One region of the Streptomyces sp. NBC_01116 genome, then DNA from elsewhere that is predicted to be linked to it. Evidence: predicted binding sites of a transcription regulator. Region 1 holds the regulator's gene; each other region holds the start of a gene.
The links. Region 1 encodes HrcA, which represses chaperone genes, less so after heat shock. Its sites were predicted from a motif close to TTNGCACTCNGNNNNNCNGAGTGCNAA; they were not measured.
Positions count from the first base shown of each region.

Region 2: groES (co-chaperone GroES) is a predicted target of HrcA. The motif match lies at 3,541-3,567, and genes of this name have one in related genera.
Region 3: groL (chaperonin GroEL) is a predicted target of HrcA. The motif match lies at 2,073-2,099, and genes of this name have one in related genera.

Region 1 covers NZ_CP108644.1:2,538,676-2,546,310, forward strand. The annotation lists gene OG245_RS11105 (16S rRNA (uracil(1498)-N(3))-methyltransferase) at 1-736, opposite strand, end outside; gene OG245_RS11110 (nitronate monooxygenase) at 733-1,806, opposite strand; gene dnaJ (molecular chaperone DnaJ) at 1,941-3,080, opposite strand; gene hrcA (heat-inducible transcriptional repressor HrcA) at 3,081-4,097, opposite strand; gene OG245_RS11125 (MBL fold metallo-hydrolase) at 4,263-5,075, shown strand; gene OG245_RS11130 (DUF3097 domain-containing protein) at 5,110-5,928, shown strand; gene OG245_RS11135 (ABC transporter substrate-binding protein) at 6,100-7,635, shown strand, end outside.
Region 2 covers NZ_CP108644.1:5,262,186-5,269,820, forward strand. The annotation lists gene OG245_RS23310 (VOC family protein) at 1-127, shown strand, start outside; gene OG245_RS23315 (methyltransferase domain-containing protein) at 923-2,146, opposite strand; gene OG245_RS23320 (polysaccharide deacetylase family protein) at 2,308-3,225, shown strand; gene groES (co-chaperone GroES) at 3,724-4,032, shown strand; gene groL (chaperonin GroEL) at 4,131-5,756, shown strand; gene OG245_RS23335 (class I SAM-dependent methyltransferase) at 6,121-6,948, shown strand; gene OG245_RS23340 (tRNA-dependent cyclodipeptide synthase) at 7,079-7,635, shown strand, end outside.
Region 3 covers NZ_CP108644.1:4,762,816-4,770,450, forward strand. The annotation lists gene thrC (threonine synthase) at 1-897, shown strand, start outside; gene OG245_RS20795 (MoaD/ThiS family protein) at 927-1,205, shown strand; gene OG245_RS20800 (cold-shock protein) at 1,648-1,854, shown strand; gene groL (chaperonin GroEL) at 2,263-3,885, shown strand; gene OG245_RS20810 (ABC transporter ATP-binding protein) at 4,365-6,119, shown strand; gene OG245_RS20815 (Uma2 family endonuclease) at 6,124-6,711, opposite strand; gene OG245_RS20820 (hypothetical protein) at 6,768-7,586, opposite strand.

The DNA.
Region 1 (7,635 bases):
GCCCCGTGCGCCCCAGCAGCAGCGCGGTCGCCGCCGTCCCGGCGGTGGAGGTGCGCAGCACGCTGCGGCCGAGCCGGTAGGGGCGGGCGCCCGCCTCGGCGAAGGCGGCCAGCTCCTGCGGGGAGACGCCGCCCTCCGGTCCGACGACGAGCACGATCGTGCCCTCGGCGGGGAGTGCGGCGGTGGCGAGGGGGGTGCTGTCGTGGTCGCGGTCCTCGTGGAGGACGCCGGCGAAGTCGGCGGCGGCGAGCAGCGCGGCGACCTGCTTGGTCGTCATGGCCTCGGCCACCTCGGGGAAGCGGACCCGGCGGGACTGCTTGCCCGCCTCCCGCGCCGTGCCGCGCCACTTCGACAGGGCCTTGGCACCGCGCTCGCCCTTCCACTGGGTGATGCAGCGGGCCGCCTGCCAGGGCACGATCGCGTCGACGCCGGTCTCGGTCATCGTCTCGACGGCCAGCTCGCCGCGGTCGCCCTTGGGGAGCGCCTGGACGACGGTGATCCGCGGGACGGGCGCGGGCTCCTCGTGGACGCTGCCGAGGCCGGTGACCGTGAGCCGGTCCTTGCCCTCGGCCGCCCGCACGACGCCCTCCGCCCAGTGGCCGAGCCCGTCGGTGAGGACGACGTCCTCGCCGGGGTGGAGCCGCTTCACGGAGACGGCGTGCCGTCCCTCGGGGCCGTCCAGGACGAACTCCGGCCCGGTGGGCATCCGTTCGACGACGAAGACCGGTGCGGTCACCGGGGGCTCCTCATGCTCAGGGCCGACCGGGCGGCCTCCAGTTCGGCGGCGAGCAGCTCGATCAGCTCGCCCGCGGGCAGTTCCCGGGCCATCCGGTGGCCCTGTCCGGCCCACAGGGCCATGCCCTGGGCGTCCCCGGCCTTGGCTGCGGCCCGGCGCAGCCCGCTGGTGACGTAGTGGACCTGGGGGTAGGCGGCGGGGGCGTAGGGGCCGTGTTCGCGGACGAAGCGGTTGACCAGGCCGCGGGCGGGCCGCCCCGAGAAGGCGCGGGTCAGCTCGGTGCGGACGAACAGCGGGTTGGTCAGGGCCTGCTTGTGCAGCGCGTGCGCCCCGGACTCGGGGCAGACCAGGAAGGCGGTGCCGAGCTGGGCGGCGTCGGCGCCCGCCGCGAGGACGGCGGCGATCTGCGCGCCGCGCATCAGGCCGCCGGCCGCGACGATCGGGATCTGCACGGTCTCGCGGACCTGGGCGACGAGGGAGAGCAGCCCGGTGCCGGTCTGGTCGAGCTGCGGGTCGTCGCGGTGGGTGGACTGGTGGCCGCCCGCCTCGACGCCCTGGACGCAGACGGTGTCGGCGCCCGCCCACTGGGCGCTCTGGGCCTCCTCGGCGGAGGTGACCGTGACGATGGTGTGCGTCCCGGCCCGGGCGAAGGCGTCCAGGGTGTCGCGGGTCGGGCAGCCGAAGGTGAAGGAGACCACCGGAACGGGGTCCTCCAGCAGGATCGCGACCTTCGCCTCGTAGCCGTCGTCGCCGCTGCTGTCCGGGTCGCCGAGCGGGGTCTCGTACCAGGCGGCCTCGCCGGCGAGCTGGTGGCGGTAGACCTCGACGGCGCTGGGGTCGCCGAGCGCGGGCTGCGGCATGAAGAGGTTGACGCCGAACGGCCCGCCGGTGAGCCTGCGCAGCTGTTTGATCTCGTTGTACATCCCGTCCGCCGTTTTGTATCCGGCGGCCAGGAATCCGAGCCCGCCCGCTTCGGCGACGGCCCCGGCGAGCTGAGGTCCGGACGTGCCGCCCGCCATGGGGGCCTGCACGATCGGATACCGGCAGAGATCGGTCAACTCGGAGGACATGACCGCATCGTGCCACGTCCCGCCCAACGGGGCCGAATCAGCCAGCCGATGCCGTGACCGGTTCTGCCGCCGTACGCCGCACCGCCCGCCGGTTCGGAACCGGCGGGCGGTGCGGTGAAAGGCGAAAAGCGGGTTCAGCGGCCGTTGAAGGCGTCCTTCAACCGGGAGAAGAGCCCCTGCTGACCTGGCTGAAACTGGCCCAGGGGACGCTCCTCGCCACGCAGCTTGGAGAGCTCCCGCAGCAGCCGTTCCTGTTCGGCGTCGAGCTTGGAGGGGGTCATCACCTCGACGTGCACGATCAGGTCGCCCCGGCCGCCACCTCGCAGATGGGTGATGCCGCGCCCGTGCAGCGGCACGGACTGGCCGGACTGGGTGCCGGGCCGGATGTCGATCTCCTCCAGGCCGTCCAGCGTCTCCAGCGGGCACTTGGTGCCCAGGGCCGCGGCCGTCATGGGGATGGTGACCGTGCAGTGCAGATCGTCGCCGCGCCGCTGGAACACGGCGTGCGGCAGCTCGTGGATCTCCACGTACAGATCGCCGGGCGGGCCGCCGCCGGGGCCGACCTCGCCCTCGCCCGCGAGCTGGATACGGGTGCCGTTGTCGACGCCCGCGGGGATCTTCACGGTCAGGGTGCGCCGCGAGCGGATGCGGCCGTCGCCGGCGCACTCCGGGCACGGGGTGGGCACGACCGTGCCGAATCCCTGGCACTGCGGGCAGGGCCGCGAGGTCATGACCTGGCCCAGGAAGGACCGGGTGACCTGCGAGACCTCGCCGCGGCCGCGGCACATGTCACAGGTCTGGGCGGACGTGCCGGGGGCCGCGCCCTCGCCGCTGCAGGTGTTGCAGACGACGGCCGTGTCGACCTGGATGTCCTTGGTGGTGCCGAAGGCCGCCTCGTTGAGGTCGATCTCCAGCCGGATCATGGCGTCCTGGCCCCGCCGGGTCCGCGAACGGGGCCCGCGCTGCGCGGCGTTGCCGAAGAACGCGTCCATGATGTCGGAGAAGTTGCCGAAGCCGCCGGCTCCGAAACCGCCCGCGCCACCGCCGCCGCCACTGGCGGAGAGGGGGTCGCCGCCGAGGTCGTAGACCTGCTTCTTCTGCGGGTCCGAGAGCACCTCGTAAGCGGCGTTGATCTCCTTGAACCGCTCCTGGGTCTTCGGGTCCGGGTTGACATCCGGGTGCAGCTCGCGGGCGAGCCGACGGAATGCCTTCTTGATCTCGTCCTGAGATGCGTCGCGGCGCACGCCGAGTACGGCGTAGTAGTCCGTGGCCACTTACGACTCCGCCAGGATCTGTCCGACGTAACGTGCCACTGCGCGTACCGCTCCCATCGTTCCGGGGTAGTCCATGCGGGTCGGTCCGACCACGCCGAGTTTGGCGACTGCCTCGTCGCCCGAACCGTAGCCGACCGCGACGACGGACGTGGAGTTGAGCCCCTCGTGGGCGTTCTCGTGCCCGATCCGTACGGTCATGCCGGAGTCCGTTGCCTCACCGAGCAGCTTCAGCAGGACGACCTGTTCCTCCAGTGCTTCCAGCACCGGCCGGATCATCACCGGGAAGTCGTGTCCGAAGCGGGTGAGGTTGGAGGTGCCGCCGATCATCAGCCGCTCCTCCGTCTCCTCGACCAGGGTTTCGAGGAGGGTGGAAAGGACCGTGGAAACCGTCCCCCGGTCCTCGCTGTCGAAGGATTCCGGCAGCTCCTGCACCAGCTGCGGGACATCCGCGAAGCGGCGTCCGACGACCCGGCTGTTGAGCCGGGCCCGCAGATCCGCGAGCGATGCCTCGCCGAACGGCGCAGGGCAGTCGATCATACGCTGTTCGACCCGGCCGGTGTCCGTGATCAGGACGAGCATCAGCCGGGCGGGGGCGAGCGCCAGCAGTTCCACGTGCCGCACCGTCGAGCGGGTCAGCGAGGGGTACTGCACGACGGCGACCTGCCGGGTCAGCTGCGCGAGCAGCCGCACCGTCCGGCCGACCACGTCGTCGAGGTCGACCGCGCCGTCCATGAAGTTCTGGATGGCCCGGCGCTCGGGCGAGGACAGCGGCTTGACGCCCGCGAGCTTGTCGACGAAGAGGCGGTAGCCCTTGTCGGTCGGGATGCGTCCCGCGCTCGTGTGCGGCTGGGCGATGAAGCCCTCGTCCTCCAGCACCGCCATGTCGTTGCGGACGGTGGCCGGGGAGACCCCCAGCCGGTGCCGCTCGGTCAGCGCCTTGGAGCCGACGGGCTCCTCGGTGCCGACATAGTCCTGGACGATGGCGCGCAGCACTTCGAGTCTGCGTTCGCTGAGCATCGCGCACACCTCCAGCGGTGTCTCTCGGTGTCTGTCTGGCACTCGGTGCGTTCGAGTGCCAGCAATCCCCCGCGGTCAGTGTACGGGGGTGGGGTGGGGCGGGGGCAAGGGCGACCGGCCACGCCTCCACGAGACCGCGCAGGTCGTTGCCGCTAGCGTCGTCGTATGGACGTCGCTTGGGAAGACTTCGGCTGGGAGCGGTTGGGCAACGGTATCGGCAGGCGGCGCCTGCCCGGCTGGGACGCCACCGCCGCGCTGGTCGCCGGTGAGGACGGCGCGCTGCTGTACGACACCGGCGCCACGCTGCGCGAGGGGGTCGAGCTGCGGCGGCAGGCCGAGGCGCTGCTCGGGCGGAGGGTGACACATATCGCACTGAGCCATCCGCACTTCGACCATGTGCTGGGCACCGCCGCGTTCGCCGGGGCCCAGGTGTACGGGGCGGTGGGTGTCGCGGCCCTGCTGCGCGGCGGGGCGGAGAGCCTGTGCGCCTCGGCGGTGCGCCACGGGGTGCCGGAGGAGGAGGCGGCCCGGTCGGCGGACACGCTGGTGGTCCCGCACCACGAGGTGTGCGGCGACTGGACGCTCGACCTCGGCGGCGGCCGTCAGGTGCTGCTGGCGAACGTGGGCCCCGGGCACAGCGGCCATGACCTCGCGGCGCTGGTGCCGGGCACGGCGGGCGAGCCTCCGGTGGTGTTCTGCGGCGATCTGGTCGAGGAGTCGGGCGAGCCGCAGGCGGGCCGGGACGCGATCACCTCGCGCTGGCCGGCCGCGCTGGAGAGGCTGCTGGCGCTCGGCGGCGAGGGCGCTCGTTACGTGCCGGGGCACGGGGCGGTGGTGGACGCGGCGTTCGTGCGGGCGCAGCGGGCGTCGCTGGCGGAGCGCTTCGACGTGCGCCTCGACGCGGGAGACGTGCGCCTCGACGTGGGGGCCGGCGTGGGAGCCGACGCGGACCTCAACGCCGGACTCGACGTGGGATGAGCCCTGACGCGGTTACGGCGAATATCGTCGTGCCATGCGCAGCTACCAGCCGGACCTGACCCCGCCGTGGAAGAGGTCCGCCCCCGTGCCCGAGGTGCCCGCCGAGCCCGATCTGGTCGTGGAGGAGGTCTCCACCGGCTTCTGCGGGGCGGTGATCCGCTGCGAGAAGACGGCCCAGGGGCCGACGGTGACCCTGGAGGACCGCTTCGGCAAGCACCGGGTGTTCCCGATGGAGCCGCGCGGCTTCCTGCTGGAGGGCAAGGTCGTCACGCTGGTGCGCCCGGGGCCCGGCGGCCCGGTGCGCCCCACCCGTACGGCCTCCGGTTCGGTGGCGGTGCCCGGGGCGCGGGCCCGGGTGGCGCGGGCCGGGCGGATCTATGTGGAGGGCCGGCACGACGCGGAGCTGGTGGAGCGGGTGTGGGGCGACGACCTGCGTATCGAGGGCGTGGTCGTGGAGTACCTGGAGGGCGTGGACGACCTTCCGGCGATCGTCGGCGACTTCGCGCCGGGGCCCGACGCCCGGCTGGGGGTGCTGGTGGACCATCTGGTGCCCGGCTCCAAGGAGTCCCGGATCGCCGAGCGGGTGACCGGCGCGCACGTGCTGGTGGTGGGCCACCCGTACATCGACGTGTGGGAGGCGGTGAAGCCGTCCTCGGTGGGGATCGACGCCTGGCCGGTGGTGCCGAGGGGGCAGGACTGGAAGACGGGCGTGTGCCGGGCGCTGGGGTGGCCGGAGAACACGGGGGCGGCCTGGCAGCACATCCTGTCCAAGGTCCGCAGCTACAAGGACCTTGAGCCCCAACTCCTGGGCAGAGTAGAGGAATTGATCGACTTCGTCACCCTTCCGGACTGATGTCCGGGGCCTGATTCCGGTCCGGCTCCGGCCTGTTGCGGGACTGTTGAAGAGGATCTCGTACCGATCCCTATGAATGCCTGCGCCCCACACGCACCATCGGATAGTGAAGGGGGAGAACGGGCAGGCGGTTCACGAGCCGGACGGCTCACGGGGGAAGGGCAGCGGCCGATGGCGCGCGAGGTCTGGCGGGACAGTGCGGACAACGAGGCGGCCTCGGCCGTCTTCCACCTCATACAGCAGCTGATCGACCGGTACCGGGTCAACCGGCCGGTGATGCCGCTCGTGGTGGTCCAGGCGGCGGACGCCGGGGCCGGACCGGAGATCGACGCGCGGGTGGAGCAGCTCGTGCACCAGGTGCACCGGGCCAACGAGTTGCGCCGGGTTCCGGTGCGGCTGCTGGACGGCGAGGGGGCGACCCCGTACGAGGCGGCGCTCGACATGGTGCGCACGCTCTCCGAGAAGCCGTGGGAGACCCGCGAGAACACCCAGTACAAGACCTTCGCCTTTCCCCGCTCCCGGCTGCTCGGGGCGATCGAGCAGGCCACCGCGACGGTGGTCGAGCAGTCCGACGGGAACACCTCCGAGGTGCGCGAGGAAAGGATTCTGGAGCAGCTGAGCCGGCTGCGCTGGCGGTCCGGCCGCCCTCGCGGGGGCACCCGGTGGGCCTCGCTGCGGCAGTCGGTGCGGCCCGAGACGTTCGTCGGCGCGCTCTTCATCGCCCTGCTCAGCGTGTTGCTCGGGGAGATCGACTGGCTGCTGACGGCCCTGGTGGCGGCCGTCGCGCTGATCGGGCTCGCCGTGGTGGGTCTGGCGAGCCGGGCCGCGCCGCCGCTGCTGTGGCTGCGCCGGGCCAGCCGGTGGTTCGCCACCACCTCGTCCCTGGCCGCGTCCAGCACCGGCTATCCGTCGGACGGCTGGTCGTGGCTGTCGCCGAGCGGTTCGTGGCGGGTGATCCGGGCTCGGGCGGCGGCGGTCGCGGAGCGGGTGGCGGACGCGGGGGCGGGCGACGAGTACGCGCGCCAGTTCCATCTGGAGCTGCGGGTGCAGGCGCTGCTGGAGGACCTGCGGCACAACTACCGCCCGCACTCCCTGGACTGGCGGCGCAGCAAGCGCACGGTCCCGCCGGTGGTGTTCCTGCCCCGGGCCACGCAGGACAACGGCGGCATCCTGCTGATCAACGCGATCAACAGCGTACGGTCGCGGCGCAGCGAGGTGGATCCGCTGCTGCTGCTCGCCTCGCTCCAGGCCCCCGAGATCATGCGGCACACCCCGCCGCTGCCCCCGGAGCGGCCGGGTCCCGGTGCGACGACCGGTTCCTCCGGGGCGCGGGCCCGCTACGAGCGCTGGGTCGACGATCTGAGCCTGGGCCAGTCGCCGGTGGCGGCGGCGACCCTGGCGTGGGTGCTCCTGCTGCCGCTGTCCACCGAGAAGCTGACCCACGAGCACGCGCACGCGCAGCTCGTCACCCACCGGGTGCGGCGGACCTGGGCGTGGTGGGTGATGTCGCGGGCGAGCATCGCCGTGCTCGTGGTGGGCAGTCTGCTGGGGGCGTTCCTGTGGGCCGGGCACTGGCGCGACACGTACTGCCACGGGCCGCTGACCGACCGCAACACGGACGCGATCTGGGACGGCGAGGGGGACGACCGGGAGTGCGTGGGGGTGGCGACCGCGCCCGAGGTGCTCTTCGCGCGGGGCAACGGCCTG
Region 2 (7,635 bases), 2.7 Mb from region 1:
CTGGCAGATCGTGCCGAACGAGCTGCCGCGCCTGCTGGCCGACCCGGACCCGGCGAAGGCGGACCGGACCATGAAGGCGATGCTCGGCATGGCCAAGCTGGACGTCCAGGCGCTGCGCGACGCCTGAACGGGCGTGCGGTCGCGGAGGCTCGAGCCACCACGCGCTCGCGGGAACCTGAACCGGAGCGCGGCCGGAGGAGCCTCGGCCGGTGCGCGGCAGTGCGTGGCCTGGCGGGCCCGAAACGCGCGCGCGGGCCCCGCGACCCGGTCGGTACTGTTCTGCGCATGCCACGCCGTGCCACGCTCCCACCGCCTCCGCCGCCGGTCGAGATCCGCTCCTGGCCCGACCGCGAGACGATGCTCGCCGACCGGTCGGTGGTCCTGGCCGAACTCGTGAAGACGCACGTGGGGGCGGGGCGGCTCGGGCTGTTGTGGATGTGGGCGGGGATCGCCGCGATCGGCTGGAGCCTGGTGGGCTCCGCGATCGTCATGTTCGAACAGGCGATTGACCTGGCCGACTTCGTCAGCGTCATCGGCGGAATCGTCAGCCTGGTCGTCGGCGCGGCGGTGCTGATCCCGGCCGTCGTCTTCTGCTGCCTCGGTGTCGCGCGGGACCGGAAGGTCCGCACGCTGCTCACCGCCTGGGGCGCGCTGGACCGGGACCCGGAGCGCGACCGGCTGCTGCGGATGCCCGGGACGAGCCTCGTCTGGCTGCTGCTGTCGTTCGTCGTGGGCGCGGCGGGGCTCGCCCTCTGCGTGATCGGGCCCGCGAGCGCGCGGCCCGGCCGGGAGACGTACGGGCTGGTCGCCCTGATGATGGGCCTCGGCATGGTGGCCTGGCTGACCGCGCTGACCGGCGCGGTCACGGCCCTGGCGCACCGCCGCTGGGTGGTGGGCGTCCTGATGGGACCCGCCGGGCGGGTCAGCCCAGCGGATGGCCGATCAGCATCGTCGGAGCCCCCGCCACCCGGGTCAGGAACACCGTCGCCGCGTGCGGACCGCTCAGCTTCATCCGGCGACGCAGTTCCTCCGGCTCGACCGCCGAACCGCGCTTCTTGACCGTCAGTACGCCGACCTCCCGCTCCCGCAGCAGTGCCTTCAGCCTCTTCACGCCGAACGGCAGCCGGTCGGTGATCTCGTACCCGGAGACGTACGGCGAGGAGTACCGCGTATCGCTCGTGACGTACGCGATCGTCTCGTCCACCAGCCGCCCGCCGCACCGCTCCACGATGTCGGCGACCAGATGCGCCCGGATCACCGCGCCGTCCGGCTCGTACAGATAGCGCCCGACCGGGCCCACGGGCGGGGCGGGCAGCGGGGCCGGGGCGGTCAGGGTCGCCCCGGAGGGCAGCAGCGTGGCCCGGAACGCACCGGGCGCGAAGCCCTCCCCGTACCAGAGCACCGCCTCCTTCACGTCGCCGCCGTCCGAGATCCACTCGGCCTCCGCCTCCGGGCCGATCGCCTCGTGCGGGACGCCCGGCGCGATCTTCAACGCCGCCCTCGGGGCCTTCAGCGCGGCGGCCGCCGCCCAGGACAGCGGCGGTGAGTACGCCTCCGGATCGAAGATCCTGCCCCGTCCGCCCCGCCGTGCCGGGTCCACGAAGACCGCGTCGTACGGGGCGGTGTCGATCTCCGTGACGTCGGCGCACCGCACCTCGATCAGGCCCGCCAGGCCGAGCGCCTCGGCGTTGGCGCGGGCCACCTCGGCCGTCAGCGGGTCGCGGTCCACGGCCAGGACGGAGATCCCGGCGCGGGCCAGGGCGAGGGCGTCGCCGCCGATGCCGCAGCACAGGTCGGCCACGCTCCGCACGCCGAGCCCGGCGAACCGCGCGGCGCGGTGGGCGGCGACCGAGGTGCGGGTGGCCTGCTCGACCCCGTTGGGCGTGAAGTACATCCGGTGGGCGTCCTCGGCCCCGAACTTGGCCACCGCCCGCTGCCGCAGCCGGGCCTGGCCCAGCGCAGCCGACACCAGCTCCGCCGGGTGCGCGCGGCGCAGCCGGGTCGCGGTGGCCAGCTCGTCGGCGGGGTCGTGGTCGCGCAGCTCGGCCAGCAGCTGCTCGCCCTCGGGGGTGCGCAGCGCCGCGAAGGCGGCGCGGGCGGGGTCGTCGTCCGGGGCGGAGGAGGTCGTCGCGTTCACCCGGTCCATTGTGGCCGGTGCGCGGGGCGCCGCCGCCCGCGCCGCCGGAGGCCGCTGTGGGCCGGCCGGGGGACGGCGCCGGTCCGCTCGCGGTGTCGGGGCGGGAGGCGGGCCGACGGCTGGCAGGATGCGGCGCCATGCAGCTAGTACGACAAAACGAAAAATCAGTCATGAAGCGGCACAGGCCGGGCGTCGTGCTGGCGGCCCTGCTGGCCGCCGCTGTCGCCTCCGGGTGCGCGGAGGAGCCGGGCGGCGGCGCGGGTGCTCCCGGCGGGCCCGCGAAGCCGGCCGCCGGCCAGCCGGGCGAGGCCGCTCCGAAGGCCGGGCCCGCCCGGGCCCTGGACACCTACGCCGAGGCGCTCACGAGGAAGCAGGCCGCGCGGGCCGTCGCCGCGAAGAAGTGGGGGCTCGCCAGGACCCCGCTCGCGGCCCCCGAGCCGCCGGAGGTGAAGCCGCGCATCACCACCCGCAAGGGCTTCGAGGTCCGGGACGATGCCGGGCTGCCGCCCGTCTTCACCACCGTCCCGACCAAGGAGAAGATCGTCTTCCTGACGATGGACGACGGCGCCGAGAAGGACCCCGAGCTGCTGCGGATGATGACCGAACTCGACATCCCGTACAGCGCGTTCCTCAGTGACTACGTCACCAACGACGACTACGGCTATTTCCAGAAGATGCAGAAGCGCGGGGTGACGATCAGCAACCACACCCTCAACCACCGTTATCTGCCCGGCCTCTCCCGCGCCGAGCAGAAGCAGGAGATCTGCGGCCAGCAGGAGAAGATCCTCAAGCACTTCGGGAAGCGGCCCACCCTCTTCCGGCCGCCCTACGGCAACTACAACCGCGACACCCTCGTCGTCGCCAAGTCCTGCGGGATCACCGCCGTGCCCCTGTGGTCCTCCGAGGCCTTCCCCGACCACATGGAGTGGCGCGAGTGGGACCGGGACCTGCACCCCGGCGACATCGTCCTCACCCACTTCCGGGGCGAGGAGGACTGGAAGGGCTCGATGCCCGACATGATCCGCCAGGTCATGAAGACCATCACCGACAAGGGGTACGCGGTGGCGAAGCTGGAGGACTACGTCTGATCCGCGCCCATCCCCGTATCCGGCCGCACATGCGCGCTCAGCCCCCGCTGCGCGCGCATGCGCCGTTGTCGCCCCCGCCGCGGCAGGGCGGGGAGTCCCCCGCGGAGGACAGGCTGATCGTGGGGGCGGGGCCGCGGTCCGCCCAGGGGTCCGGGGCCGAGGACCGCGAAGTGTCCCTCTCGGGCGGTCCTCCCGGCAGGCGGCTCTCGGGAGGCGTCATCCGCGTAGCGTCGTACGGAACGTCACGCTCCATCCCGACGTTGTCCGGACGGTGATCCGATGGAGCCCCGATCGAGACGGCGCGAGGGTGGTGAATTGGCACTCCGCTTGACCGAGTGCTAATCGCGGTCATAGTCTCGGTGCTGGCACTCCCCCCTGGAGAGTGCCAGCAGCACTCTGCGCGACAGGACAGGTCCGGCACCCGCGACGACGGGCCGGTCAGGTCGCCGCCCACAGACTGTTAAACCCCGTGAGATCTCCGAAGGGGGAGACCGGATCGTGTCGACCACCAGCTCCAAGGTTGCGATCAAGCCGCTCGAGGACCGCATTGTGGTCCAGCCGCTCGACGCCGAGCAGACCACGGCTTCCGGCCTGGTCATTCCGGACACCGCGAAGGAGAAGCCCCAGGAGGGCGTCGTCCTCGCCGTGGGCCCGGGCCGCTTCGAGAACGGCGAGCGGCTTCCGCTCGACGTCAAGACCGGCGACGTCGTCCTGTACAGCAAGTACGGCGGCACCGAGGTGAAGTACAACGGCGAGGAGTACCTCGTCCTCTCGGCCCGCGACGTTCTCGCGATCGTCGAGAAGTAATTCACCCACGTTTGCTTGTGTTCTGCGCCCCTGGCCCCCTGCGAAATAACTAGCCGGGCGGCGAGGGGCGCAGTTCATTTTGAGAGGGAACACAGCCCATGGCGAAGATTCTGAAGTTCGACGAGGACGCCCGTCGCGCCCTTGAGCGCGGCGTCAACAAGCTTGCCGACACGGTCAAGGTGACGATCGGCCCCAAGGGCCGCAACGTCGTCATCGACAAGAAGTTCGGCGCTCCCACCATCACCAACGACGGTGTCACCATCGCGCGTGAGGTCGAGCTCGACGACCCGTACGAGAACCTCGGCGCCCAGCTCGTCAAGGAGGTGGCGACCAAGACCAACGACGTAGCGGGTGACGGCACCACCACCGCGACCGTGCTGGCCCAGGCGCTCGTCCGCGAGGGCCTGCGCAACGTCGCCGCCGGCGCCTCCCCGGCCGCCCTGAAGAAGGGCATCGACGCCGCGGTCAAGGCCGTGTCCGAGGAGCTCCTCGCGACCGCCCGCCCGATCGACGACAAGTCCGACATCGCCGCCGTGGCCGCGCTCTCCGCGCAGGACACCCAGGTCGGCGAGCTCATCGCGGACGCGATGGACAAGGTCGGCAAGGACGGTGTCATCACCGTCGAGGAGTCCAACACCTTCGGTCTGGACCTGGAGTTCACCGAGGGCATGGCCTTCGACAAGGGCTACCTGTCCCCGTACATGGTGTCCGACCAGGAGCGTATGGAGGCCGTCCTCGACGACCCGTACATCCTGATCCACCAGGGCAAGATCGGCTCCATCCAGGAGCTGCTCCCGCTGCTGGAGAAGGTCATCCAGGCCGGCGCCTCCAAGCCGCTCCTGATCATCGCCGAGGACGTCGAGGGCGAGGCGCTCTCCACCCTCGTCGTCAACAAGATCCGTGGCACCTTCAACGCCGTCGCGGTGAAGGCCCCGGGCTTCGGCGACCGCCGCAAGGCCATGCTCGGTGACATCGCCACCCTCACCGGTGCGACCGTCATCGCCGAGGAGGTCGGCCTCAAGCTCGACGGCGCCGGTCTCGACGTGCTGGGCACCGCCCGCCGCGTCACCGTCTCCAAGGACGACACGACCATCGTCGACGGCGGGGGCAACTCCGAGGACGTCAAGGGCCGCGTCAACCAGATCAAGGCCGAGATCGAGTCCACGGACTCCGACTGGGACCGCGAGAAGCTCCAGGAGCGCCTCGCGAAGCTGGCCGGCGGCGTGTGCGTGATCCGCGTCGGCGCCGCCACCGAGGTGGAGCTCAAGGAGAAGAAGCACCGCCTCGAGGACGCCATCTCGGCGACCCGCGCCGCTGTCGAGGAGGGCATCGTCTCCGGCGGTGGCTCCGCCCTCGTCCACGCGGTGAAGGTCCTGGAGGGCAACCTCGGCAAGACCGGCGACGAGGCCACCGGTGTCGCGGTCGTCCGCCGCGCCGCCGTCGAGCCGCTGCGCTGGATCGCCGAGAACGCGGGCCTGGAGGGTTACGTCATCACCTCCAAGGTCTCCGAGCTCGACAAGGGCCAGGGCTTCAACGCCGCCACCGGCGAGTACGGCGACCTGGTCAAGGCCGGCGTCATCGACCCGGTCAAGGTCACCCGCTCCGCCCTGGAGAACGCCGCGTCCATCGCGTCGCTGCTGCTCACGACCGAGACCCTGGTCGTCGAGAAGCCGGCCGAGGAAGAGGCCGACGCCGGTCACGGCGGCCACGGCCACTCCCACTAGTACGGCCCGCACCGTTCGGTACGCCGTCCGGTACGACTGAGGCCCGGCACCCCCGTCACGGGGGTGCCGGGCCTCAGTGCGTTCCGGCGGCCGAGCCAGGTCCCGCGGCCCGACAGGGGCTCAGAGAGCCCGGCCCGTCCGAACACCGGTCCCCCCACCAGCCGGCCCGCCCCCGCGGACCGCCGTCCGCGGCCCTCGCTCCCGCATCGGCGTTCAACGCGTTCACGCCTTCGACCGCTCGCGGACTCGTATCGCGTCGCCCCGCGGCGATACGACAGGAAGCACACGACGGAGAACGACCCCTCGTGTCCCTGCCGGGCGTCCTCCGCGGACGACCGCGCACGCGACACGCGAGAGCGAGGAGATGACGGTGGATTCCCAGTTCGACACAGCGGTAGCGGCGTACGAGAGCAGCATGGAGGAGATGCCCTTCCGGGAGCACGTCGAGGCGTACAGCTTCCTGAACGCGGTCGGTGACGTCGTCGGCCGGGACGTGCTCGACATCGGGTGCGGCAGCGGGCTGTACGCCCGTCGCCTGCGCCGTTCCGGGGCGGCCCGTGCGGTGGGGATGGACGAGTCGGCCGCCATGGTGGAGCACGCGCGGCGGCGGGAGGAGCGCGAGGGGCTCGGGGTGGAGTACCTGGCGGCGAACGCCGCCGACCCCGCCGCCGTGCCGCAGGACATCACCGGATCATTCGACGTGGTCACGGCGGTGTACGTGCTGCCCTACGCGTCCAGCCGGCAAGAGCTGGAGGGGTTCTGCGTGACGGCGCGGCGAGCGCTGCGCGACACGGGCGGACGGTTCGTCGCCGCGGTCCTCAACCCCGAGTTCTCCACGGACCCGCAGTGGTACCGGCACTACGGCATGCTCCTGAGCGCACAGCAGGCACCGGAGGAGGGCACGCCGGGGCACCTTCGGGCCTGGGTCGGTCCGGAGGTGCTGGACCTGGACTTCTTCCGCTGGTCCGCGACAGCGCACGAGCAGGCTCTCAAGGCCGCCGGATTCGACCGCGTCTCATGGATTCGCCCGACCGTCTCCGGAGAGGGCCGGGCGAGGTACGGGGAGGCGTTCTGGGCGAACTACCTCGACTGTCCCCACGCACTGATCATCGACGCGCAGGTCGGCCCCGCGGCTGTGGTCGACAGCCCCGCCGACCCGGCCGGGAGCACCGCGGCGGCCCCGCCGGAGTGAGCACTCCTCCCGCCCCGCGCGCCACTCCGCCCCGACCGACGAGAGAAGCAAGGCCACTTCCATGAACCGACTCCGTACAGCCTCACCATCCACCAACGACACGGACGGCACGACGGAACAGGATCCCTCAGTGCCCAGCGGCTTCCGGGTGGAGGGACTCGATCTCCACAACCGCGGCCTGGCCGAACGGTACGGCACCATGGTGCTGGGCCTGTCACCGTTCAACTCCTTCTACTCCACGCAGACCGTGACCGCTCTGTGCCAGAGCGCCGCCGCGTCCTTCTCCGACGTGCACGTGGTCCTCCCGGGAGCGCCCGAATCCGCGCTGCGCTACATCACCGCCGGCAAGGAGCCTCGCCACGCGGTCCAGCGCTCCAAGCGCGTCATCCACAACATGCGCAACGTCGCACGTCGCACCCTGGCCGACTGCGGGGTGCCCGACACGGACGCGCGGGTCCATGTGATGACCCGCTTCGCGTCCCACCCGCGCTACCAGAGGAGCAGGGCCCGCATCGAGAGCGCCTACCGCACGCAGGCTCCGATGCGGGAGGCGGTGCACGCGATGACCCGTACAGCCCTGGCCACTTCCACCGACTCCGATCCCACACCGGACCAGATCGAGCTCAACACCCGCTACATCTTCGCCGAGGCTCCGCTGCTGCTGGACGCGGCCGGAATGCTCGCGCG
Region 3 (7,635 bases), 2.2 Mb from region 1:
ATCGCCGTCGAGGCCGCCCGCGCCTTCGGCTTCACCACCCTCTCCTGCTCCTCCACGGGCAACCTGGCCGGAGCCGTCGGCGCCGCCGCCGCCCGGGCCGGCCTGCGCTCCTGCGTGTTCATCCCGCACGACCTGGAGCAGGGCAAGGTCGTCATGGCCGCGGTGTACGGCGGTGAGCTGGTCGGCATCGAGGGCAACTACGACGACGTCAACCGCTTCTGCTCCGAGCTCATCGGCGACCCGCTCGGCGAGGGCTGGGGCTTCGTCAACGTCAACCTGCGCCCGTACTACGGCGAGGGCTCCAAGACGCTGGCGTACGAGATCTGCGAGCAGCTCGGCTGGCGGCTGCCCGACCAGATCGTCATCCCGATCGCGTCCGGCTCCCAGCTCACGAAGATCGACAAGGGCTTCCAGGAGCTGATCAAGCTCGGCCTCGTCGAGGACCGGCCGTACAAGATCTTCGGCGCCCAGGCCGAGGGCTGCTCCCCGGTCTCCGCCGCCTTCAAGGCGGGCCACGACGTGGTGCGCCCGCAGAAGCCGAACACCATCGCCAAGTCGCTGGCCATCGGCAACCCGGCGGACGGCCCGTACGTCCTGGACATCGCCCGCCGCACCGGCGGCGCGGTGGAGGACGTGACCGACGAGCAGGTCGTCGACGCGATCAAGCTGCTGGCGCGCACCGAGGGCATCTTCGGCGAGACGGCGGGCGGCGTGACGCTCGGCGTGACGAAGAAGCTCGTCGAGGCGGGCGTCATCGACCCGGCGCTCACCACCGTCGTCCTGAACACCGGCGACGGGCTCAAGACGCTGGACGCGGTCTCCGCGACCTCGCAGGCCACGGCCACCATCAAGCCGAGCCTGGACGCGTTCCGCGCCGCGGGCCTCGCCGCCGGCTGATCACCAGAGACTCAGGAAGGGCACCCACCATGAGCGTCAAGGTCCGTATCCCCACCATCCTCCGTACGTACACGGGCGGCCAGGCCGAGGTCCCGGCGGAGGGCGCCAAGCTCTCCGAGGTCATCGAGTCCCTGGAGAAGGACCACCCGGGCATCGCGGCCCGCGTCCTGGACGACCAGGGCAAGCTGCGCCGCTTCGTGAACGTGTACGTCAACGACGACGACGTGCGCTTCGAGGGCGGCCTGGACGCGGCCACGCCGGACGGCGCGGGCGTCTCGATCATCCCCGCGGTCGCCGGCGGCTGCTGAACCGCCGGGGCCGCTCCACGACGGCCCACCGCACCTCTGTGTGACCACAGTTGCCCCCTCCGCGAGAGAAGCGGAGGGGGCAATTCTGTATGGTTGAGCACGGTAGAGTTGGGGAAGCCCCGCCCGCTGCCCGTGCCGCCCGCATATGAGAATGCGCCCGGCCCCGATAAGAAGCAGCCAAAGTGCGTGAACCTCTTGCGGCATAAGTGCCCTTTGCCTGGCCCGACTTGCCCGTAAATCTCAGCAAACCCGCATATTCGCGTGTTCTTCGATGCCCAGAATTCTCGTCCGATTGACCTGTTGCAGAGGGCAGTTGGGCGGATACATTCGGCCGCGGTCGACGCGCTGCGGCGCCGCGCACCCTCTCCTGTCGGAGGGTGAGTTCCGACCCGGGCCCGCGAAGTGCGGTCCCGTGCAAGGGCCAGTAATAGGGGAGTTAGGCATGGCTCAGGGCACCGTCAAGTGGTTCAACGCGGAGAAGGGGTACGGCTTCATCGCGGTCGACGGTGGTGCGGATGTTTTCGTCCACTACAGCGCGATCCAGATGGACGGGTACCGCACCCTCGAAGAGGGTCAGCGAGTTGAATTCGAGATCTCGCAGGGCCAGAAGGGGCCCCAGGCCGACATGGTCAAGCTCGCCGTCGGCTGAGCTCGACGCGGTCGTCCGACGACACTACTCACGCATGCAGGGCCCGGCCCCCGGATCAGGGGACCGGGCCCTCCGTGCGTTCGGAGGCCGTCAGTGCGTCCGGAGGCCGTCCGCGCACTCGGAGTCCGTCCGTGCGTTCGGGGCGCCCCTCGTGCGTTCGGAGTGCTCTCCGGGAGCCCGGGCCGGGGGGCGCGGCTGTCCACATCCGACGGGGGACGCTTGCACTCGCAGGGGTCGAGTGCTAATCATTGGCGTTAGCACTCTCCAGGTGAGAGTGACAGAAACTTGGACCGGGCCGGTGAGGCCCGCAGGTGCGGTGGGGCAAGGAACCACCACACAGGCAGGCCGTCCGTCGCGGGCGCCTCCCGGTCCGGAGAAATCCACCCCTGTCCGGGAGGACCACTTCACATGGCCAAGATCATCGCGTTCGACGAGGAGGCACGGCGCGGTCTCGAGCGCGGGATGAACCAGCTCGCCGACGCCGTCAAGGTCACCCTCGGCCCCAAGGGCCGTAACGTCGTCCTCGAGAAGAAGTGGGGCGCGCCCACGATCACCAACGATGGTGTTTCCATCGCCAAGGAGATCGAGCTCGAGGACCCGTACGAGAAGATCGGTGCGGAGCTGGTCAAGGAGGTCGCCAAGAAGACGGACGACGTCGCCGGCGACGGTACGACCACCGCCACCGTTCTGGCTCAGGCTCTCGTCCGCGAGGGTCTGCGCAACGTCGCCGCAGGCGCCAACCCGATGGCCCTCAAGCGGGGCATCGAGAAGGCCGTCGAGGCCGTCTCCGCCGCTCTGCTGGAGCAGGCCAAGGACGTGGAGACCAAGGAGCAGATCGCTTCGACCGCCTCCATCTCCGCCGCCGACACCGAGATCGGCGCCAAGATCGCCGAGGCGATGGACAAGGTCGGCAAGGAAGGCGTCATCACCGTCGAGGAGTCCCAGACCTTCGGTCTGGAGCTTGAGCTCACCGAGGGTATGCGCTTCGACAAGGGCTACATCTCGGCGTACTTCGCGACCGACATGGAGCGTATGGAGGCGTCGCTCGACGACCCGTACATCCTGATCGTCAACTCGAAGATCGCCAGCGTCAAGGACCTGATCCCGCTGCTGGAGAAGGTCATGCAGTCGGGCAAGCCCCTGCTGATCATCGCCGAGGACGTCGAGGGCGAGGCGCTCTCCACCCTGGTCGTCAACAAGATCAAGGGCACGTTCAAGTCCGTCGCCGTCAAGGCTCCGGGCTTCGGCGACCGCCGCAAGGCCATGCTCGCGGACATCGCCATCCTCACCGGTGGCACCGTGATCTCCGAGGAGGTCGGTCTCAAGCTGGAGAACGCCGGCCTGGACCTGCTCGGCCGTGCCCGCAAGGTCGTCATCACCAAGGACGAGACCACGATCGTCGACGGCGCCGGTGACAGCGACCAGGTTCAGGGTCGCGTCAACCAGATCCGTGCCGAGATCGAGAACTCCGACTCGGACTACGACCGCGAGAAGCTCCAGGAGCGTCTGGCGAAGCTGGCCGGCGGCGTGGCCGTCATCAAGGCCGGCGCCGCCACCGAGGTGGAGCTCAAGGAGCGCAAGCACCGCATCGAGGACGCGGTGCGCAACGCCAAGGCCGCCGTCGAGGAGGGCATCGTCGCCGGTGGTGGCGTGGCTCTGCTCCAGGCCTCGGCCGTCTTCGAGAAGCTCGACCTCACGGGCGACGAGGCGACCGGCGCCAACGCCGTGAAGCTCGCGCTGGAGGCCCCGCTCAAGCAGATCGCCGTCAACGGTGGTCTTGAGGGTGGCGTCGTCGTGGAGAAGGTCCGCAACCTGCCGATCGGTCACGGCCTCAACGCCGCGACCGGCGAGTACGTCGACATGATCGCCGAGGGCATTCTCGACCCGGCGAAGGTCACGCGCTCCGCTCTGCAGAACGCCGCGTCCATCGCCGCGCTCTTCCTCACCACCGAGGCCGTCATCGCCGACAAGCCCGAGAAGGCCGGCGCGGCCGCCCCGGGCGGCATGCCGGGCGGTGACATGGACTTCTGATCCGCCGCGGAGGCCCCGGGTCCGCCCGGGAGCCCTCCGGCTGATCGAAGTTCGCCGTACGTCCCACAGGGGCGGCACCTCCTTCACGGAGGTGCCGCCCCTGTGGCGTTTCTCCGGCCGGTCCGGTGATCCGGCCGGTCCGGTGATCCGGCCGGTCCGGTCCGGCCGGAGAGCAGGTGGAACCGGCGGATCTGCGTCCCTTGACAGTGGTGACGGCAGACGGCAGACGCAAGACGGAGGGGGTCCGGGTGAGCACGGTGGCGAGCACGACGGAAGCGAACGAGGGAGAGGGAGGGCGCGAGCGCGGGGGCGGGAGCAGAGGGCCGGAGGAGGCTGTCGCGTCTCGGGAGCCCGTCGAGCAGTTGGCGGGGGAAGCCGGAGGGCAGGCCGCCGAGGCGGAGGCCACAGGGAAGGCCGCCGGGAGGACTGCGAGGAAAGCCGCCGGGAAGGCCACAGGGAAAGCCGCCGGGAAGGCGGGCGTGGGCGAGGCGGGTGCGGACGGGCCCTCCCCTCTCCGTCTCCTCCTCTCCCGGGTCCGCCCGCACCGCGGCGTCCTCGTCCGCGCGGGCCTGCTCTCGCTCGCCGGATCCGGGGCGGGCCTCGCGATGCCGCTGATGGCGAAGCACGCGGTCGACGCGTTCGCCGCGGACCGCTCGCCCGCCGGACCGCTCGTCGCGCTGACCGTGCTCGTGCTGGTCGGCGCCTGCCTCTCCGCGTACGGGCGCTATCTCATGTCCCGTACGGGAGAAGGCGTCGTCCTGCGCGCACGCGACCAACTCGTGGGCCGCATCATGCGGTTGAAGGTCCCGGCGGTGGACCGGCTGACGCCGGGCGACCTCCAGTCACGCGTGACCAGCGACACGACCCTCCTGCGGACGGTCCTCTCCAGCGGCCTGGTCGAGTCGTTCAACAGCGTGCTGATGCTGCTGGGGACGATCGCCTTCATGGCGTACATGGACCTGACGCTGCTCGGCGTGACGCTGGTCGTGATCGTCGGCATCGGTGCCGTGACCTCGCTGCTGATGCCGCGCATCCAGCGGGCCCAGCTCCGCGCCCAGGAGTCCGTGGGCGCGATGGGCGCGGCACTGGACCGGGTGCTCCAGGCCTTCCGCACGGTCAAGGCGAGCGGGGCGGAGGAGCGGGAGACGGCGGCCGTCGCGGCGGCCGCGCGGCACGCGCACGACCGGGGCGTCTCGGTGGCGCGGTGGTCGTCGGTCTCCGACGTCACGATGGCGATGTCGATCCAGCTGGCGTTCCTGGCGGTGCTGGGCGTGGGCGGCGCACGGGTGGCGTCCGGCGCGCTGGAGGTCTCGTCGCTGATCGCGTTCCTGCTCTACCTCTTCTATCTGATGGGCCCGATCGGCGGCCTGGTCGAGGGCTGGACGGGCTTGCAGAGCGGGCTCGCGGCGGTCCGCAGGATCGACGAGGTCGAGTCGCTGCCCGGCGAACCGGCCGCCGCGCCCGGAGCCGTACGGCAGGAGATCCCCGCGACTCCGCTCGGCGTCACGTTCCAGGACGTGGCGTTCGGGTACGGGGACGAGCGCGCGCCCGCCCACAAGGGGGTGACGTTCGACGTCCCGACCGGCGGTCTGGTCGCGCTGGTGGGCCCGTCGGGGGCGGGCAAGTCGACGGTGTTCAGCCTGCTGGAACGCTTCTACGACCACGACTCCGGCACCATCACCGTGGACGGCCGGGACATCCGGGACTGGCCGCTGGCCGAGCTGCGGGGCTCGCTGGCGTACGTGGAACAGGACGCGCCGGTCCTGGCCGGGACGCTGCGGGAGAACCTCGTCTTCGCCGCCCCGGACGCCGAGGAGAAGGCGCTGACGGAGGCGGTGGCCCGTACCCGTCTGGACAGCCTGGTCGACCGGCTGCCGGAGGGCCTGGACACGGCGGTGGGCCATCGCGGCGTCACCCTCTCCGGCGGCGAACGCCAGCGGATAGCCATCGCACGGGCCCTGTTGCGCCGCCCGCGGCTGCTGCTGCTCGACGAGGTGACCTCGCAACTGGACGCGGTCAACGAGCAGGCGCTGCGCGACGTGATCCTCGAACTGGCGGAACATACGACGGTGCTGGTCATCGCGCACCGCCTCTCCACCGTCCGGCACGCGGACCGCATCGTGGTCCTGGAGGACGGCCGGGTCCGGACGGCGGGCACGCATGAGGAGCTGATCGCCGGGGACGACCTCTACCGCGAGCTGGCGACGACGCAGCTGGCGGCGGACGCGCGGTAAGGCTTCAGCGGGCGTAGTCCTTGAGCTCCTCGGTGTCCAGGGTGATGTCGACGGGGCCGGGGAGGGGGACGGCGTCGCCGTAGTCGTACGAGAGCTGCTGCCGGTAGCGGCCCTTGTCGGGCTCGCTGTGGACGACGAGAGTGTCCGACTCGCGGTCGATCAAGAGGTACACGGGGATGTTCGCCGCCGCGTATCCGTGAGGCTTTTCGTTGCGGTCGCGCCGGTCGGTGTCGTGGTCGTAGGAGGTCACTTCCACGGTCATCAGCACACCATCGGCGGGCGCCCACTCCCCTTGCCCGGCGAAGTGCCGACGGGGGGCGAGAGCGCCGTCGGGCCGGGCTCGTCCCTGCCGGTACGCCTCCACCATCAGCCCTTGCTCGGGGTGGAGGTCGAGGTCGGGGCGATGCTGCATGCATTGACGCAGCAGCCACATGAAGATGGTTCCGTGGTCCCCGTCCGGCACGGGCTTGACCTCCAGCTTTCCGTTGATGAGCTCAAGCGTCACGGTCTCGGGGGACGTGCGGGCGAGCTGCTCGAAGTCCTCGACGGACAGCTGGGCGTGCGGGACGTGATCGGCGGTGCTGGGGGTCATGGCGTCGCCTCCTCCCCTCCATCGTGCCCTGTCCGGTCTGTGGGTGAGCCGCACGCTCATCGGTATGTCCTCTCGGACCGGGGGATCAGGCCTGCCCGGACCGCGTTCATCCGGTCCCGTACGCCAGGCGGCTGCACGGCCCCCGGCGGGCCGACCGGCGGTTGGGGGGACGGCCCCCGGCAGGGCCGGCAGAGCCCGCCGAGCAGCGCTTCGGGCCTGCCGGGGGCCCCGCACCCACCGCACTCCAGGGTGCGCAGGACCGTACGGGGGCTTGGCACGATCCGCTCGGGCGGCAGCTTGTCGCGCAGGCGCCGTTCGACGAGGCGGGCGGCGCAGTGGACGGGCGACGGCAGCCCGCCGGTGAGCGCGTGCAGCAGCTCGGCTTCCGTGGCGCCTCGCGCGAACCACTCGCTGACCCGCGGTTCCAGATGTACGCAGTCGGCGGCGGACAGCGTCAGCGCGGGGGCGGTCCGGCCGAGCGCCGCCAGCAGGATGAACGCCCGCGAACGGGTCGGCCGTTGGGGCTCGTCCGGCGGGGCGTCACCCCGGGTGAAGGCGTTCCACCAGTCGTCCTCGCGTGCGGTGCGGGAGAAGAAGGTGCGGGTCACCCAGAGCATGACCTCGTCGGTGAGCACGCACTCGCTGCCGCGCCGCAGGTGGCCCGCGTCCTGGAGCCGGTTGAGGGTCGTGCTCAGGGCGCACTGACCGTACGGCAGGTGCTTGGCCAGGGTCTTCACGGAGATGTCGGAGCCGTTGGGCAGCCGGTCGATGTAGGCGGCGACGGCGGCGTCGCGGGGGAGGAGGTGGGTGAAGTCCCGTTCGGTGCGCGGGCGTTCGCCGGGGGCGGAGCGCTTGCCGTAGCCGGGGTTGGCCAGGGGGTGAGGGGTCGCTGAGGGGTGCGTGGGCGGGGTCGCGGCACCGCTC